DNA from 4 places in the Shimia sp. R9_3 genome. Region 2 is predicted to be linked to each of the others. Evidence: riboswitches for the same ligand, from Rfam matches in the RefSeq annotation. Region 2 holds a riboswitch; each other region holds the start of a gene.

Region 1 (4,207 bases), on a different contig from region 2:
CCCCCGTCAACGGTCACAGCCGCATTGTTAGACATATTCTGCGGCTTGAACGGTGCCACAGACAGACCCCGCCGCGCCGCCGCCCGGCACAGCCCCGCCACCAGCATCGACTTGCCCACATTGGAGCCCGTGCCCTGAATCATAATTGCCTTGCCCATGGCTCAGCCCTGTTTTGGGAGGAAGGCCTCCACCGCCGCAGAAGCGATGACAAGCACGTTTCCGTCATCGGGATTTGTCACATTCATCCCCCCAAACACCGCTTTCACCTCCGCGCGCCCGCGGGGCAAATTCTTAACCAATGCGTCACAATCCACCTCTTCCGGCGCCTGCACCCCCACCGTCACCTGCACCCGCATCTCTTTGGGATCCTTACCTAAAGCGGCAAACATCGGGATGGCAGAATGGCGAATTGCATCCTCGATCGCACGGGCCGCAGCCTTGGTGTAATCCTGCCCGTATTGGTCGTTGCCCATGCCCATTTCGATGATGAAACGCTGCTCGCTCATGCCGCGACCTCCACATCCAAAGCCACCGAAATCGCCACATTGGCCATCACCGTCGGGTTGCCGCCGTCCGTGCGCGGCACGTCCAGCCCGCCTTTGACCGGCACAACCGTCACCTGCCCATAAGGGAAGATCGCCGCAATCACCGCAGTGTCAATCTGCTCCGGTTGCTGCACCGCCACCTCAACGGTGATGATCATCTCTGATTTGTCTTTGCTAAAAAGCTCCGCCAGATTGATCGAATTGTGCCACAGCGCGTCCTTCACAGCGCGGCTCGCCGCCTCGGTGTAATCCTGGCGTCTGAGCGAAGAGCCCATGCCAAATTCGGTGAGCAGACGTTTGATCGCCATCAGAATTCCACCCCCGCCTGCGCCTTGATGCCATCGCGGAACGGATGTTTCAGCAGGGTCATCTCTGTCACCAGATCAGCAGCCTCAATCAGCTCCGGCTTAGCATTGCGGCCGGTCAAAAGAACGTGAGTCATCGCAGGCTTTTCGCTCAGCAGAAAATCGACCACGTCGTCGATGTTGAGATAGTCATTGCGCAGCGCGATGTTGATTTCATCGAGCATCACAAAGCGGTTCTCCGGGTTGCGGATCAGCTCCTTGGCCAGTTCCCAGCCTGCTTCTGCTTTGGCAATGTCGCGCTCCCGGTCCTGCGTCTCCCAGGTAAACCCTTCCCCTGACACATGAAATTGCACTTCTTCTGGGAAATGCTCTTCCAGAAAGGCCCGCTCCCCCGTGGCCATCGCGCCTTTGATGAACTGCACCACAGCCACCGGCATGCCATGTGCAATGCAGCGCATAATCATGCCAAATCCGGAGGAGCTTTTGCCTTTGCCCGGCCCGGTGTGCACGATGATCAGACCTTTTTCTTCGGTCTTTGTGGCCATCATCCTGTCTCGCGCCGCTTTGATTTTGGCCATCTTGGCCTTGTGGCGTTCGTTCTGATCCGTGTTTTCAGACATTCCTGCCCCTCCGTTCGCGCTTGACTTAGCCGCAATCATTGCCCATTCGGGTTGTCGCTGGTTTCTGCTCGATTTGAGCAGGTGAAAAGGGAATGTGAAACGGGTCCAACGTCAAGGCCCAAAGCGCAGCCGCCCCCGCGACCGTGACCGGAGAGGTCCGCCACAGCCACTGGAGAAATCCGGGAAGGCAGGAGGACCACCAGAGCCCAAGCTCTGAGATCCGCAAGCCGGGAGACCTGCCAGCGCAAATGACATAAACCGGACGGGGTGTTTCGGTGTCGGGCTCTCCACAGATGTCCCGTGTTTGCCCCGTCCCTGAAAAGGGACCAGATCTGATGGCTGATGCAAATGCTCCAGTCGAATTGCTTGTCTGCACCACCTGCCGTGCCGGCCAGCCAACCGACGTCGAAGGGCCGCGCCCCGGTACGCAATTGTTTGATGCGCTCACCGCCTCAGACCTGCCGGAAAACGTGACGGTGAAAGGTGTTGAGTGCTTTTCCAACTGCGATTTTGGCTGCTCGATCACCGTGCGTGGCGGCGATGAGCGCTGGACCTATGTCTATGGCAATTTCACCGGTGCAGAAGACGCGGAACTGGTCGCGGACGGCGTGAGCAAATATGCCGCCACCGCTGACGGGCTGGTCCCGTGGCGCGAACGCTCCACCCATTTCCGCAAAAACTGCATCGCCCGCATTCCCCCACTGGAGATCCCCGAATGAGCACTCTTGAAAAACTCCCTGTCACCGTCATCACCGGTTTTCTGGGATCCGGCAAAACGACACTCGTGCGCAATCTGATGACCAAACCACAGGGCAAACGCCTTGCGGTGATCGTCAATGAATTTGGCGATGTGGGTGTGGACGGCGAGATCCTGAAATCCTGCGCCATCCCGGATTGCCCGGCGGAAAACATCATGGAGCTGGCCAACGGCTGCATCTGCTGCACCGTGGCGGATGATTTTATCCCCACCATCGAAGCCCTTATGCAGCTTGAGCCGCGCCCCGAGCACATTCTGATTGAAACCTCCGGCCTGGCCCTGCCAAAGCCGCTGCTGAAAGCCTTTGACTGGCCCGATATCCGTTCCAAAATCACCGTGGACGGCGTGATCGCGCTGGCCGATGCCGAAGCGGTTGCCGATGGCCGTTTTGCCCCTGATGTGGCCGCAGTGGATGCCCAGCGCGAAGCAGATGAAGGCTTGGATCACGAAACCCCGCTTTCCGAGGTTTTCGAAGATCAGATCAGCTGCGCGGACATTGTTCTTCTGACCAAACCGGATCTTGCAGGCCCCGATGGTGTGGCCAAAGCCAAGGAAATCGTGCTGGCCGAAGCGCCCCGCCCTCTGCCAGTGGTCGAAGTGGCCGAAGGCGAAGTGGACCCGCGCGTGATCCTCGGTCTGGAAGCCGCCGCAGAGGATGATCTGGAGGCTCGCCCCTCCCATCACGATGGGCACCACGACCACGAACATGACGATTTTGAAAGCGTTGTGATCGACGTTCCAGAGCAGAGCGATCCCGCAGCTTTTGCCGCCAAGATCGAGAAAATGGCCAAAGATCTCAACATCCTGCGCGTCAAAGGCTACGCCGCCGTCGAAGGCAAACCCATGCGTCTTCTGGTGCAGGCTGTGGGCGCGCGCGTGCGTCATCAGTTTGACCGCCCATGGAAGCCCGAGGAGGGCCGTCATGGCCGCATGGTCGTGATTGCGGAACATGATGACGTAAATGTGGATGCGATCCGCGCCGCTCTGGTAGACTAAACGCCCATGCATGTAGTCTTTCGCGAAAGCCACGGTCTTGATGAGGCCGAAACCCCAATGGATCTGGGTCAGTCACCGGCTGACCTTGTGGTGCTGTCGTTTTCCGACAGCGATCTGGGGGCTTTCGCGGCAGGCTGGCATCGCAGCAACGGCGATCTGCCCACGCTGCGTCTTGCCAATCTGACAGCGTTGAAACACCCGCTGTCGGTCGACACCTACATTGAGCAAACGCTGTCTGGTGCCAAAGCCATCCTGATCCGTCTGATTGGCGGCATCTCCTACTGGCAATACGGTATCCAGCAGGTACAGGCATTGGCGGCGGAAAAAGGCATCGCCCTTGCGGCGCTGCCCGCAGACGGGCGGCCGGATACACGGCTGGATGAAGTCTCCACCCTGCCAGTGTCCACCCTGCACCGCCTGACCCATCTCTGTGACACCGGCGGAGCGGTTGCTGCCCAGGCCGCACTGGCGCAGCTGGCATTGGCCGCAGGGCTCTATGCAAAGCCGGTCATGGGCTCCAAAGCGCTGCCCGATCACGGCGGCTGGACACCTGAGACGGGCCTGTCTGACCCGCTCACCGGGCGCGACGCTGCAAAGCCGCTGATTGCCCTGACCTTCTATCGCGCCTACGTCAGCGCCGCTGACACCGCGCCGATTGAGGCGCTGTTTGAAGAGTTCCGCGGACGTGGTTTTGATGTGGTGGGCCTGTTTGCCCCCTCTCTCAAAGTGCCCGCCTCCGCCGCTTGGCTGGCGGACACCCTCCGCGATCTGAAACCCGCCGCGATTGTGAACGCCACCTCTTTCTCCGGCAAAGGCGCAGATGGCACCTCGCCTCTGGACGCGACCGAAGCACCGGTCTTTCAGGTGGCGCTCGCCACCTCCCGCAAAAAAGCCTGGGCCGAAGCAGAGCGCGGCCTTGCACCTTCCGATCTCGCCATGCACGTTGTGTTGCCAGAGGTCGACGGCCGTCTCTTTACCGGTGTG
Region 2 (4,207 bases):
GCCATCAGCTTGCCAACTTTCTGCGTGCGGCAATATAAAAACCGAGACCAAACAAGCCAACAATATAGCCAATACCCCCCAGAATGCTCTGAAAGTCATTGTGCTCACGATATGCGGCAATCTCGCGACGCAATGGGCGCATCTCGTCTCTAACAGCTTGGGCAATCGCTGCGCGTTCTTCCTCAGAAAGCGAGGCAACGGTCACACCGCTGACATTTGAGCCTGACTGGTCGGCTGGCGCTGGATCCATTATTTCTGCCGCAACCCCCAAAATCTCCGCGACTTCCTCGGCAGGCATGGTGACCTCAGCAATGTGGCCTGCACCAAGATCGGCAAAAAATGTATGCGCGACCGGGCTGCTTGGTGTGAACACAAAAAAACCATCCGCATCAGTCACCGTGCGCCCCAATTCGGCGCCATCTGGACCAGTGACAACAACTTCTTGATCTTTTGCCATATCCCCGTTTGAGAAGCCCAATTCTCCTTCGATCGCATCACCCGACGGGAACACTCCGGCAATCACCTTATGGGCCAGGGCAGGCAGCGGTGAAAGAACCAGCACACACATTAAGATCAGCTTTTTCACGCAGCTCGCCCTTTCAAAAACAGCTCCGGTTTGACTTTGCGCGCGAGCAAGACCGCAAACCCCGTTAGAACAGCCTCAATGACCATCACGGGAATATGGGCAAAAAACACGAGTTTCGCCGCAGTAATGAACTCTTCGCCTGAAAGGGCCAATGAAACCGCGACAAGTGCGGTTGTGGCCGCAATTGCAAAGGCGCCGCCGATCCCGCCCCAGATCGCCCCTTGAACAGGCGAGCCTCGGCCGATTAGGCGGCCAAACAACATCCAGGCTAATACCGCAGGAAACGCGATATTGACGGCGTTGATCCCGAGCACGGTTAAACCGCCAAAGCCAAAGAATACCGCTTGCAAAAGCAACCCTACAAAGAGGGCGGGAAATGCGGCCCAGCCGAGCAAGAGCCCGGCTAGACCGTTCAAAATCAAATGCACAGATGACGGGCCAATCGGGACATGGATCAGAGATGCCACAAAAAAGCTTGCCGACAACACGCCAGCAGCCGGGATGCGGTCAAGGTCCAGTGATCTTAGTCCCATCGCAATGCCGCCGACCGCTGCGAGTGCGCCGCCGATGACAACCGGATTGGACAAGGCTCCGTCAACAATGTGCATGAAGCGTTACTCCAGATCCCAAGCGCGGACCCAGATAACCGCATCCTGGCTCAGCTCTTTGCCCTCATGCTCGGTTTCCGGCCCAGAACCCAGAGCGGCAAAACCCCAGTAACCTGCTTTTGGAACACCGAAAGAGAAGTAGCCATTGTCGTCGGAGATCGCCACGATTGCGCCGCCTGGCAGAGGCGACACGATCGCTGCTTTGGCTCCAGTGCCTTCCAGATCTGGCTCTGCTGCCATATATTCGATCTCGATTTCAGCACCCGCCACTGGCTGACCTTCGCTCAGAACACGGCCGGTGAAGGTAGACCCCGCAATAATGTTGTATGGCTTGTTCAGCGGCAGGATCTCGGTTGCGAGCCCATGGGGCTGATCCCAGTCGGTCGGCAGCTCGTTGCGGTTCAGGTAAGTTTTGGTGATCTGCTGAATGTAGATGTCCTCGGACTCTTCATAGTAAGGCGCGGGCACAGTCACGACGACATAGTCCCCCGAGCGCTTTACCGGAACCGTTCCCAAGAAGGCTTTTGCACTGTTGTCAGGACCGTCAAAGGTGGTCTCTTCAAGCGTACCCAAGAGGTCCGTTTTCTCACTGTTGTGGATAACGAAAAACTCTTCAGGCTTTTCCAAGGTCATCACATGACCCGCTTCATGCGGATGCCAGAAAATAAGCTTGACTGGAACGTCACCGGGGCGCTCAATCATCGTGTCTTCGGTGTATTCCAGAAGAAAATGCGCTTGCGCCATCGCGGGGATGGAAAGAGCAGCGGTGGCCGCCAAAAGCAGCTTTTTCATTTGTTTGGTCCTTATCACGTTGCGCCTTCCCCGGCGCATTTATTTTTGTGTGACTTCGGAGAGCGCGGAGCCACTCGGTTTCCAAACCAAGCGGACCCGGCGCACACCCCGTCGCCGATAATGAACGCCCCTTTCAAGGGCGCATGTCCGGCAGGTCTCCTGACTTGCGGGTCAAAACACGATGCTGGCCTTCCCGGGAAACCCCAGTGGCGTTTTCAGCCGTGCTCGCCGCTTACAGTTGCGGGGGCAGTTGCAGATTTGGCACCGATATCGCCGCACTACATTCCCTATTGCTTCCGGGTTAACCCGGAACCGAACATGGCGCGTTCTTGCCAGATGCGGCGAGAGCGGGTCAATAACGGATTGCGACCTCAGCGGACACAATTGCGGAATCAAAGTAGATAAATATGAAACGGAATGGCGCGAGATTGCCCAAAAATTAATGCGTGCCGCGGTCAACGACGCTGGGATCGACGTAGGCAGTCTCATCGTCTTTCGTGGGATCGGCGAGTCGGCGCTCCAAGAGCGCAATGATCTCGCGCACGGAGGCGTCAATGGGGTTGCGCACCGTGGTGAGGTCAAACATCGGCCACTTGGCCATGTCGATATCATCAAAGCCGACAATCGCAATCTCACCCGGAACCGAGCGCCCCAGTTCGCGTGCTGCCGTCAGAGCGCCAATTGCCGAAGCGTCATTGGAGCAAACCAAGGCGTCAATGAAATTGGAAGCCAGCATCTCAAGTGCGATCTGGTGACCAGAATCCACGGTGTAGTCACTGAAAGCTTCACATTGAAGAGACAGCCCTGCTTCACCGAGGGCATCAAGCACGCCTTCTCGGCGGCCTTCAGCTGAATGAAAATCCTTTGGGCCTGCAATAAGTCCAAACCGTTTTCTCCCGCTGGCTATAAGGCGCTCTGTTATCAGCCTGCTCCCAAGCGCATTGCGGCAGCAGACGTTATCAACTCCGGATGCATCTACTGGCCGACCCGAGGAGATCATGGGGATGCCAAAGCGCGCGCAATGGGTGACGATGTCGGCAGACATGCTTCCCCCGCGCAGAATGAGAGCGTCCAGCGGGTAGCGCATGATTTCGTCAATGGCGGTGGCTGCACGTTTGCCGCCGCCATCAATCAAAACCGGCCATTTGTCGATTCCATTGAGCTCGCGCACCAGCTGGCTGACAAACATAGAGTCATAGGCGCTGCGCATATTTCCAACAAAGATGGCGACAAGATGGGACCTGCCTCCCTGAAGACCTGCAGCCAAGGCATTGGGTTGATACCCCATTTTCGCGGCCATCTGCAAAATCGCCCGACGCTTCGCGTTGTCCAGATATGCGCCTTCGGTAAATGCCCGGGACACCGCGGAACGAGACACTCCAACTGCATCTGCCACCGCTTGGGCGGTCACCCGGCGTGATTTGGGCCGCTCTTTGTCAACGCCATGATTCATCTCCGCTTGGTGCCTCCCGGATGAAACTTAACAAAAACGCAAAATTCGCTTCACAGAACTGTCGCATATCTCCGCTACCTGAACACGTGTGCAGATATTGCACAACCCTCGCGCTGAGCAATCTGCAGGCGCACCGAATTTACACAGATCACCTTTGTCGGAGGGCAATGGGGGTCGGAAAACGCTGGTGAATCCAAACTGGGTTTGCCGACTCAACTGGAGACCGATTGTGAAACATTTCATGACAAGCACGGCTGCGGCCGCATTCGCAATGGTGGCAAACTCTGCCTTTGCTGAAACTGAAATCACCTGGTGGCATGCCATGGGCGGCGCATTGGGCGAAACTGTGAATGCCATCGCAGAAGACTTCAACGCGTCTCAAGACGAATACAAAATCACCCCTGTTTTCAAAGGCACCTACGAAGAAGCCCTTACCGCAGGCATCGCTGCCTTCCGCGCTGGCGAACAGCCAAACATCCTTCAGGTGTTTGATGCTGGCGCCGCAACCGTCATCGGCGCCAAAGGCGCAACTGTTCCGGTGCAGGATCTGTTGACAGACAATGGCGTTGCCTTTGACATCAACGACTACATCTCTGGCGTGCGCTACTTCTATGCAGACGCGGACGACAAGATGATCGGCATGCCGTTCAACTCCTCCTCGCCAATCATGTACTATAACGTGCAGGCGTTTGAGAAAGCCGGCGTTGAGCCGCCAAAAACCTGGGAAGAGTTCCAGACTGTCACCGCTCCTGCGCTGAAAGAAGCCGG
Region 3 (4,207 bases), 110 kb from region 2:
GCCCCCACGGTACGGCCCAGATCTTTGCCGTCCATGGTTTTGGCGATGTTGAGCGAGCCGAGGTTGCAGGAAATATCGCTGCCCATCTTGGCATAGCCGAGGTCTTCGTTGAACTCAGACGCCTCATTCACCTGAAGAATTTCCGAACAGAGGTTGGACATGTTGATCCGGCCCTCAATCGGGTTCATCCGGTTCACCGTGTCTTCAAACATCACATAAGGGTAGCCGCTCTCAAACTGGATTTCGGCAATGGTCTGGAAGAATTCGCGCGCGTTCACCTTGGATTTGCGAATGCGCTTGTCGTCCACCATCTCCTCATATTTCTCGGTCACCGAGATCTCAGAGAAAGGCACGCCATAGACCTTCTCCACGTCATGCGGAGAGAACAGATACATATCGGCGTTTTTCTTAGCGAGCTCAAAGGTGATGTCGGGGATCACCACGCCAAGAGACAACGTCTTGATGCGGATTTTTTCGTCTGCGTTTTCGCGCTTTGTGTCGAGGAAACGCATGATGTCAGGATGGTGCGCGTTCAGATAGACCGCGCCTGCGCCCTGACGTGCGCCCAGCTGGTTGGCATAGGAAAAGCTGTCTTCGAGCAGCTTCATCACCGGGATCACACCGGAAGACTGGTTCTCAATGCCTTTGATCGGCGCGCCGTGCTCGCGGATGTTGGTCAGCAAAAGCGCCACACCGCCACCCCGCTTGGAGAGCTGCAGTGCAGAGTTGATGCCGCGGCCAATGCTTTCCATATTGTCTTCCAGACGCAGCAGGAAGCAGGAGATCAGCTCGCCACGGGAGGCTTTACCGGCGTTCAGGAAGGTCGGTGTGGCCGGCTGGAAACGGCCCTCCAGAATCTCTTCCATAAAGGCCATGGCCTGATCCTCATCCCCACGCGCCAGCGCCAGAGAGGTCATGACCACACGGTCCTCATAGCGCTCCAGGAAGCGCTGCCCGTCACGGGTTTTCAGCGTGTAGGAGGTGTAATATTTGAAGGCGCCAAGGAAGGTCGGGAACCGGAATTTCTTGGCATAGGCCGCTTCCCAGATCGCGCGCATGAAGTTCTTGGAATATTGATCCAGAACCGCTTCTTCATAGTAGCCTTCGCTCACCAGATAGCCGAGCTTTTCATCCAACGAGTGGAAGAAAACGGTGTTCTGGTTCACATGCTGCAGGAAATACTGACGCGCCGCCATGCGATCCGCGTCAAAGCGGATGTTGCCATCCGCGTCATACAGATTCAGCATCGCGTTGAGTGCGTGATAGTCCTGCTCGTTCACTGTGCTGTCGAGCATAGCGGTCTCCCAATCTTTTCCAGCCCCGCACGGACGCGGGAAATATCAGTTTCGGTGCCTGCCAGCTCGAACGTGTAGAGCAGCGGGACATTGCATTTTTCGGCGATGACGCGCCCGGCCAACCCATAGGTGGCGCCAAAGTTGCGATTGCCGGTGGCGATCACCCCAACAAGGTGGGCGCGTTTGGTGGCGTCGTTTAGAAAACGGATCACCTGTTTGGGCACTGCCCCCCGCCCCTGCCCATCTGCATAGGTCGGACAGATCAGAACAAAGGCTTCTTTGGGGTCAGGGAGCGGCGCGTCGGGATCTTCCGAGATGCGCGCGGCTTCAATACCAAGCCGCGTCACAAACCGGTGGGTGTTGCCCGATTTTGAGGAATAGTAGACAAGCGCCGGAAATTGGCGGCTCACCTCCCTTAGGCCAGCTGTGCGATCATGTCAGGGCGGAAGCCCGACCAGTGATCCGCCCCCGCCACAACCACCGGCGCCTGACGATAGCCCAGCTCGGTCACATGGCTCAGCGCGCTGTCGTCCTGCGTCAGATCAACCACATCATAGCTGATGCCTTTGGCGTCCAGCGCACGTGTGGTGGCGGTGCATTGTACACAAGCGGGTTTGGAATAAACGATGATGCTCATCTGTCCTCTTTCTTTTTGTCAAAGCCGAGGACGCAGAGTGGCAGCACCACTTCTTGCGCGCCCCCGAACCCTCCGTTCGTGGTCATCATTTTGCACTTTCGGCAGGTCTCCTGACTAGCGGATCAACGCTTGGCTGGCCTTCCCGAGGATGCCCCCCAGTGGCATATTCAGCCTTGCTATCCGCTTACAGTTGCGGGGGCAGCGCCGGAATTTCACCGGCTTCCCTCTTAGCCTTCGACAGGAATCGAAAGAACCGAAGCACCCCTATATAGGGTGTGATCACCACATAGTGTCAATATATAGCGGCATTGTGACTTCGATTTATTGTTGATGGATGCAAAGTTTCTGTGGATATCTGCCCAAGATATCCACATCACCGCCATCTCGGCGCAAGATCTTATCACCTTCAGAAAAATGGCCAGCCGCACACCGGCGCTTCACCTAAAGCGTTTCATCAGCGAAGGCGGAAAGGTAGAGCCCGCACACCGGCGACCAAGGATCAACAGACCCGTATTCAAACTCTGTCGCGCGGCCTTGCTGAACCGCGATGATATTGCTCCGGTGCAGGATTGTGAAAAGAAACCGCTCCTGTATCGCCTTGGCCGGGCCGATCATTTTCACGCGATCCCCATGCCAGCCAAAGTACATCTCCGCCACGATCTTCTTTGCCGGATCATCCTCCCCGGCCAAAGCGGCGAACTCGTCAACAAATTCATCGATGCCCGCCAGCTTCAGCACCTCGGGGCCGAAGTGATCCTTCAGCGTGCGTCGCAGAAATGACGTGGTGCCGCCCAGCGTCAAAGGCACCAGAACCGCCCCCGCCAGACCGGCTGCCCCCACCAAAAACGCACGCCGCCTCAAACTCATAGCTGCTCTCCCGCATAAAGCGACAGCGCCGATAGGGTGAGCGTCGGGTTCGCAGCCGCCCCGGTCGTGAAGGTCCCGGCCCCAAGACAGGCCAAATTGGAGACACCAAAGACCCGCAGGTTTTTGTCCACCACACCGGTTTTGCTGTCCGTACCCATCGGCGTGCCTCCGATAATATGCGCTTCCGTCGGCTCAATGCCCCCGATGCCGACAATCTCATGCTCGAACGGAATCAGTGAGGACACACGCTCACGCGCCCGCGCCAGGCCGGCATAGGCATAGGCGCTGTGCCCGGACCACAAAATCGTCGGCGCGTCGTCTTTTAACACAACCCGGTTCTGCTCCTGCGGCAAATCTTCGGCCACCAGCTTCAACTTCAGACGCTGCAGCCATTTTCCCTTCTCAAGGCGCAAAGACGGAGGCGCATTCCAGCTTTCAATGAGAACAGACGCCGCCTCACGACGAAACTCCCCATCATAAAATCCGTAACCCATCCCGGTCAGCGAGGTGCCGCCATAATAGTTGTCAAACGGGATGTTCACCCAAACAAATTGCCCCACCTGCTCATGCAGCCCACGCCCCACCAGATCAGAGCCAATACCTGATCTCAGCAGTATTGCCGAGTTGAAGATCGGGTTGGCCCCAAGCCCGACAAAATCCGCCCGCAAGGTGATCGGCCCCAACTCGGTCGTCTGGGCCACAACACCGGTGGCGAGCCCCGTAGCGGTCTCCACGGTGCGGCACTCCGCATCCAGCAGGTAATGAAACCCTTCATCCTCAAACAGTTCCAGCGAATTGAGGATCGTAAATTTTGCATCCACCGGACACAGGTTGCAGGCGCCAGACACACAACAGGTGGTGCGTCGCCCCCCATTGGAGCGCGCGCAGGGCATCGGCTGCCAGCTGGGCTCTTGGGCAAACAGCTTGCGCTCCGCCCGCGTTGGCGCATGCGGCGGAAACGGAAACGGGGCACTCCGGGGCGCATATCCAGCCTCATCGGAACCGGCGATATCCATCAGATACTCCGCTTCCACCATGTAAGGCTCGATGTCGCCGTAAGACACCGGCCAGTCCTGCGCCACGCCATATCTTGAAAACAACTCAAAATCGCTCGGCTGCAGACGCGGCGTGTTCCCCCACCAACAGTTTGAGCAGCCGCCAAACTGATGCCGTACGGTCCAGTCCTTGCGCTGTCCAGAGCTGTTTTCCTGCGCCACACCGCCTGTTGGATGCGGAACGCGGGTTTCCAGCTGGGTATCGTGATCAATAAACGGACCGCGCTCCAGAAACAGAACCCTCAGGCCGCGCCCTTTCAGCTTATAGGCGAAAAAACAGGAGGCAAAGCTCGTCCCAACCAGGATGACATCCCAGGATGTCTTCTGAGCATCTGCGGCGGAAATCGGTTTCA
Region 4 (4,207 bases), 100 kb from region 2:
GCAGAAGGGTGCCGCGCTGAGGTGATCCCCTTCAACCCAGCGCTCAAGAACAACAGCCTGCAAGCCTCATTGGCGCTGCTCAGCCGGGAAGAGACCCCGAGCATCCCCAATGTAGGCAAAGAATTTGCCGATAGGATCATCCTCATATGCGCGTGATACTGTCTTTCTGTGTGATCGCAGCTCTGGCGCTTGCGGTCTTCTGGATGGTGGATTTCTCCTCGGTCTCCGCTTGGGCGGTTGAGGCGCAGCGTGGATTTCAAAACCAGATGGCCGGAACAGTCCGCGCTTTGAAAATGGGCGAGCCGGGCGCTTATTTTGCGCTTCTCAGCGCAACCGCCGCCTACGGCTTTGTGCATGCGCTGGGGCCGGGGCACGGCAAATATCTCGTTGGCGGTGTGGGGCTCGGTACAGAAGTCTCCGCCATGCGCCTGCTGTCACTCGCCGTGGCCTCGAGCCTCGCACAGGCACTTTGGGCGATCATCTTGGTCTATGGCGGTTTCTCCATTGTGCAGGCCAGCGCGCAACAGATGACAGGGTGGACCGAGGACATTCTGGCCCCCGCCAGCTATCTCGCCATTTCCTGTGTGGGACTCGCGATCATCTGGCGAGGTGCGCGCGCGCTTCCCAAAAGCACGGCCAAGCACAGCCACCACCATGATCACTCCCATGACCACGCTCGTGATGACTGCGGCTGCGGTCACGCCCATGGCCCCACGGCTGAGGAAGCCGCCCGCCTTACATCTGTCAGAGAGGCCATCGCGCTGATCCTCAGCATTGCAATCCGGCCCTGCACCGGCGCCGTTTTCCTGCTGGTCATCGCGTGGCAAATGGACATCAAAACCGCCGGCGCTCTGGCCGTTGTGGTTATGGGGCTGGGCACCGCCGCCCTGACAAGTCTTGTGGCGGTCTCAAGCACTGCTGCCCGCCGCTTGGCTGTGATGTCATCGGGCTCCCTGCACGGCGTGGCCACCATGCTGCCTGCGCTGCAGATGTTGACCGGCCTGATGATCCTGATCTTCAGCCTCGGCCTGCTCGGCTTCACATTCTAAAGCCCCTACGCCCCGCAAAGGCCTAGATGCGCATTTTTTGGCCGAAACCCGCCCATCCTGCGCATCATTTTTTCAGAAAATCCCACGGCTTCTTTCGAAAATTTACCCCCGATCGGGCCAATGTCTGTTTTGCAACCGGAAAGGTCGCAAAAATTTTAGAGGCAATCCGACTTCAAAATATCTTGCGGGCGTGAGGTGCTGTTGCCGGTTTGTCCGGCAATGGAGAATTGGGAAGCCGGTGAAATACCGGCACTGCCCCCGCAACGGTAACGAAGGTGAGGTTCGGCAAACGACCACTGGGAGGAGGATCCCGGGAAGGTGCCAAAACCAGGTGAAAGCCGCTTCGAAGTCCGGAAACCAGCCTTGCAAACGTCAAACCGCGGGTGGCGGTGGAGGCTTCTGTCTGGGCGCGATCCTCATCCCGCCTGCGCAAGCCTCTGTGCCATCTGCCCCAAGCAAGGCCGCGGGGTGCGGCAGGAGAGCCAGATTTGAATAACATTCACACCCTATTGGCGCGTCGAAACCCGGGTCATGCTCTAGAGCAAGCCTTCTATACAGATCCCGAGATCTTTCAGACCGACCTTGAAGCCATCCACTATCGCGAGTGGCTGTTTGCCATTCCGTCTTGCGAATTGGAGAAAGCAGGCAGCTACGTCACCTACAATGTTGGCGCTTACCGCGTCATCATTGTGCGCGGTGCCGACAATCAGATCCGCGCCTTTCACAACACCTGCCGCCATCGCGGCTCGGTGATCTGCAAAGCTGCCAAGGGCCATGCCCCCAAGCTGGTCTGCCCTTATCACCAGTGGACCTATGAGCTGGACGGCTCGCTGCTCTGGGCGCGCGACATGGGGCCGGATTTTGACCCCAAGCAACATGGCCTGAAAACCGTGCATTGTCAGGAGCTCGCCGGTCTCGTCTACATCTGTCTGGCAGACGAAGCCCCTGATTTCGCACCCTTCGCAGAAACCGTGCACCCCTATTTGGAGGCTCATGATCTGGGCAATGCCAAAGTGGCATTCGAAAGCTCCATTGTCGAAAACGGCAACTGGAAGCTGGTCTGGGAAAACAATCGTGAATGTTACCACTGTGGCGGCAACCACCCGGCCTTGTGCCGCACCTACCCCGATGACCCCAGCGTGACCGGCATTGGCGAAGGTGGCGAAACACCTGACCACCTGCAGGCCCATTTTGACCGCTGCGAAGCCGCCGGTCTGCCCTCCAACTTCCACCTCAGCGAAGAAGGCCAATACCGCGTGGCGCGCATGCCGCTAAAAGAAGGCGCGGAAAGCTACACGATGGATGGCAAAACCGCCGTACGTCCGTGGCTCGGACGCGTGCCATTCGCTGATGCTGGCGCATTGCTGCAGTTCCACTACCCGACAACCTGGAACCACTTCCTCGCAGACCATTCCATCGTCTTCCGCGTCACCCCGATCAGCCCGACCGAGACCGAAGTCACCACCAAATGGCTGGTGCACAAAGACGCCGTGGAAGGCCGGGATTATGATCTCAAGCGCCTGACTGAAGTCTGGATGGCCACCAACGATGAAGACCGCCGCGTGGTCGAGGACAACCAGCAGGGCATCAACAGCCCCGCCTATGTGCCCGGCCCCTATTCCCCGACACAGGAATCCGGCGTGCTGCAGTTTGTTGAATGGTATTGCGCCAAACTGGCCAGCCACCTGACCCCAAACACCCTTGCTGCGGAGTGATGTGATGAAAGATCTTCAGACCACCGCAACCGTTTGGCAGGACAACGAGATGCTGGAATGCGTCTCCATCGTGCCGGAAATGCCCAACACGGCGAGCTTCACCTTCCGCGCCCCATCCGGCGCCCTCTTCGCCTATGATCCGGGGCAGTTCCTGACCCTGGAAATCCCCGCACCGGGTCAGCCGGGAGGCGTGGTGCACCGCACCTACACGATATCCTCCTCGCCCTCACGCCCGCGCTCGATCACCATCACTGCAAAGGCACAGCCTGACAGCATCGGCACCCGCTGGATGCTCGACAACCTGCGCCCCGGCATGCGCCTGAGAGCCTTGGGACCGGCAGGCCTCTTCACCAACGCGGGCAGCACAGCGAAGAAATTCCTCTTCATCTCGGCAGGTTCCGGCGTCACCCCCATGATGTCGATGACCACCTGCATGTGGGACGAAGGCCAGGAACTGGACGCCGTCTTCATCAACTGCGCCAAGCGCCCCTCGGAAATCATCTTCCGCCAAAGGCTTGAACAGATGGCCAGCCGCACCCCCGGACTGGATCTCAAATTTGTGGTCGAAGAGCCCGATCCCTACCGCCCCTGGACGGGCTATCAGGGGCAGTTCAACCAGCTGATGCTGGGCCTGATGGCGCCGGATTATCTTGACCGCGAGGTCTATTGCTGCGGGCCAGAGCCCTTCATGACCGCGGTGCGCGAAGCGCTGGCCGGTCTGGGCTTTGACATGGACAACTACCATCAGGAGAGCTTTGGCGCGCCGGTGGAAACCGAGGCCGAACAGCCCGCGCTGGATGATGTGGTGCCTGACGAGGACCGCAAGGCGGAAATCCACTTCGCCACGTCTGATGTCACCGCCAAAGTCGCCGAGACCGAAACCGTGCTCGCCGCCGCGCGCTCGGTCGGGCTCAACATCCCCTCAGGCTGTACCTTCGGCGTCTGCGGCACCTGCAAGGTCAAAAAGACCGAAGGCGAGGTGCATATGGTTCACAACGGCGGCATTTCGGACGACGACATCGAAGCCGGCTACATCCTCGCCTGCTGCTCCAACCCGATTGGCAAAGTGGCAGTAGAGGTCTGAGCCCCCCGCTCTCGGGCTCACAGAAAGGCCCGGCAGACATGCCGGGCTTTTTTTGTGTTCTATGGCTTTTGAGGCGATGGTGTTCTGGAAGTGTTTCGATTGACTACAGAGAAGAATTTGCAGCAATCCCCACTTTCGCTTTGCAAAGCGAAAGTCAGCATTTTTAGAAAGCCCAATGTTTTGTAGCGGCGTGACCCTTATCTACTAGGGGTTGCTGATGCAATGAAAATGCTTGCTTTGATTGCATCCAAACGCTTCCTGTGTAGGAGTAGTGTTAGCAAACGAGAGGCTTGTCGATGTCTTCCGGAGATAAAATGAAAGGTCGGTGCTCCCAGTGTGGCTGGGTCACTAGACGAACA

The links. Region 2 has a riboswitch for cobalamin ahead of J7412_RS16685 (DUF4198 domain-containing protein). Riboswitches for the same ligand answer to the same signal wherever they lie in the genome.
Region 1: linked by a shared signal. The riboswitch ahead of J7412_RS07120 (DUF1636 domain-containing protein) and the one ahead of J7412_RS16685 (DUF4198 domain-containing protein) in region 2 are both predicted to bind cobalamin.
Region 3: linked by a shared signal. The riboswitch ahead of nrdH (glutaredoxin-like protein NrdH) and the one ahead of J7412_RS16685 (DUF4198 domain-containing protein) in region 2 are both predicted to bind cobalamin.
Region 4: linked by a shared signal. The riboswitch ahead of J7412_RS17130 (aromatic ring-hydroxylating dioxygenase subunit alpha) and the one ahead of J7412_RS16685 (DUF4198 domain-containing protein) in region 2 are both predicted to bind cobalamin.

The regions. Positions count from the first base shown of each region.
Region 1 is NZ_JAGHRP010000002.1:549,752-553,958, reverse strand. It holds gene J7412_RS07140 (cobyric acid synthase) at 1-158, opposite strand, end outside; gene J7412_RS07135 (Lin0512 family protein) at 162-506, opposite strand; gene J7412_RS07130 (Lin0512 family protein) at 503-853, opposite strand; gene cobO (cob(I)yrinic acid a,c-diamide adenosyltransferase) at 853-1,470, opposite strand; cobalamin riboswitch at 1,512-1,729, shown strand; gene J7412_RS07120 (DUF1636 domain-containing protein) at 1,806-2,189, shown strand; gene cobW (cobalamin biosynthesis protein CobW) at 2,186-3,223, shown strand; gene cobN (cobaltochelatase subunit CobN) at 3,230-4,207, shown strand, end outside.
Region 2 is NZ_JAGHRP010000007.1:14,334-18,540, forward strand. It holds gene cbiQ (cobalt ECF transporter T component CbiQ) at 1-5, opposite strand, end outside; gene J7412_RS16675 (cobalt ABC transporter permease) at 5-586, opposite strand; gene cbiM (cobalt transporter CbiM) at 583-1,194, opposite strand; gene J7412_RS16685 (DUF4198 domain-containing protein) at 1,201-1,986, opposite strand; cobalamin riboswitch at 2,118-2,318, opposite strand; gene J7412_RS16690 (substrate-binding domain-containing protein) at 2,426-3,439, opposite strand; gene J7412_RS16695 (extracellular solute-binding protein) at 3,681-4,207, shown strand, end outside.
Region 3 is NZ_JAGHRP010000007.1:123,074-127,280, forward strand. It holds gene nrdE (class 1b ribonucleoside-diphosphate reductase subunit alpha) at 1-1,295, opposite strand, end outside; gene nrdI (class Ib ribonucleoside-diphosphate reductase assembly flavoprotein NrdI) at 1,277-1,705, opposite strand; gene nrdH (glutaredoxin-like protein NrdH) at 1,711-1,932, opposite strand; cobalamin riboswitch at 2,015-2,205, opposite strand; gene J7412_RS17165 (hypothetical protein) at 2,374-2,799, opposite strand; gene J7412_RS22115 (GMC family oxidoreductase) at 2,796-4,207, opposite strand, start outside.
Region 4 is NZ_JAGHRP010000007.1:116,364-120,570, forward strand. It holds gene J7412_RS17120 (DUF1007 family protein) at 1-156, shown strand, start outside; gene J7412_RS17125 (hypothetical protein) at 147-1,049, shown strand; cobalamin riboswitch at 1,226-1,430, shown strand; gene J7412_RS17130 (aromatic ring-hydroxylating dioxygenase subunit alpha) at 1,538-2,764, shown strand; gene J7412_RS17135 (hybrid-cluster NAD(P)-dependent oxidoreductase) at 2,769-3,848, shown strand.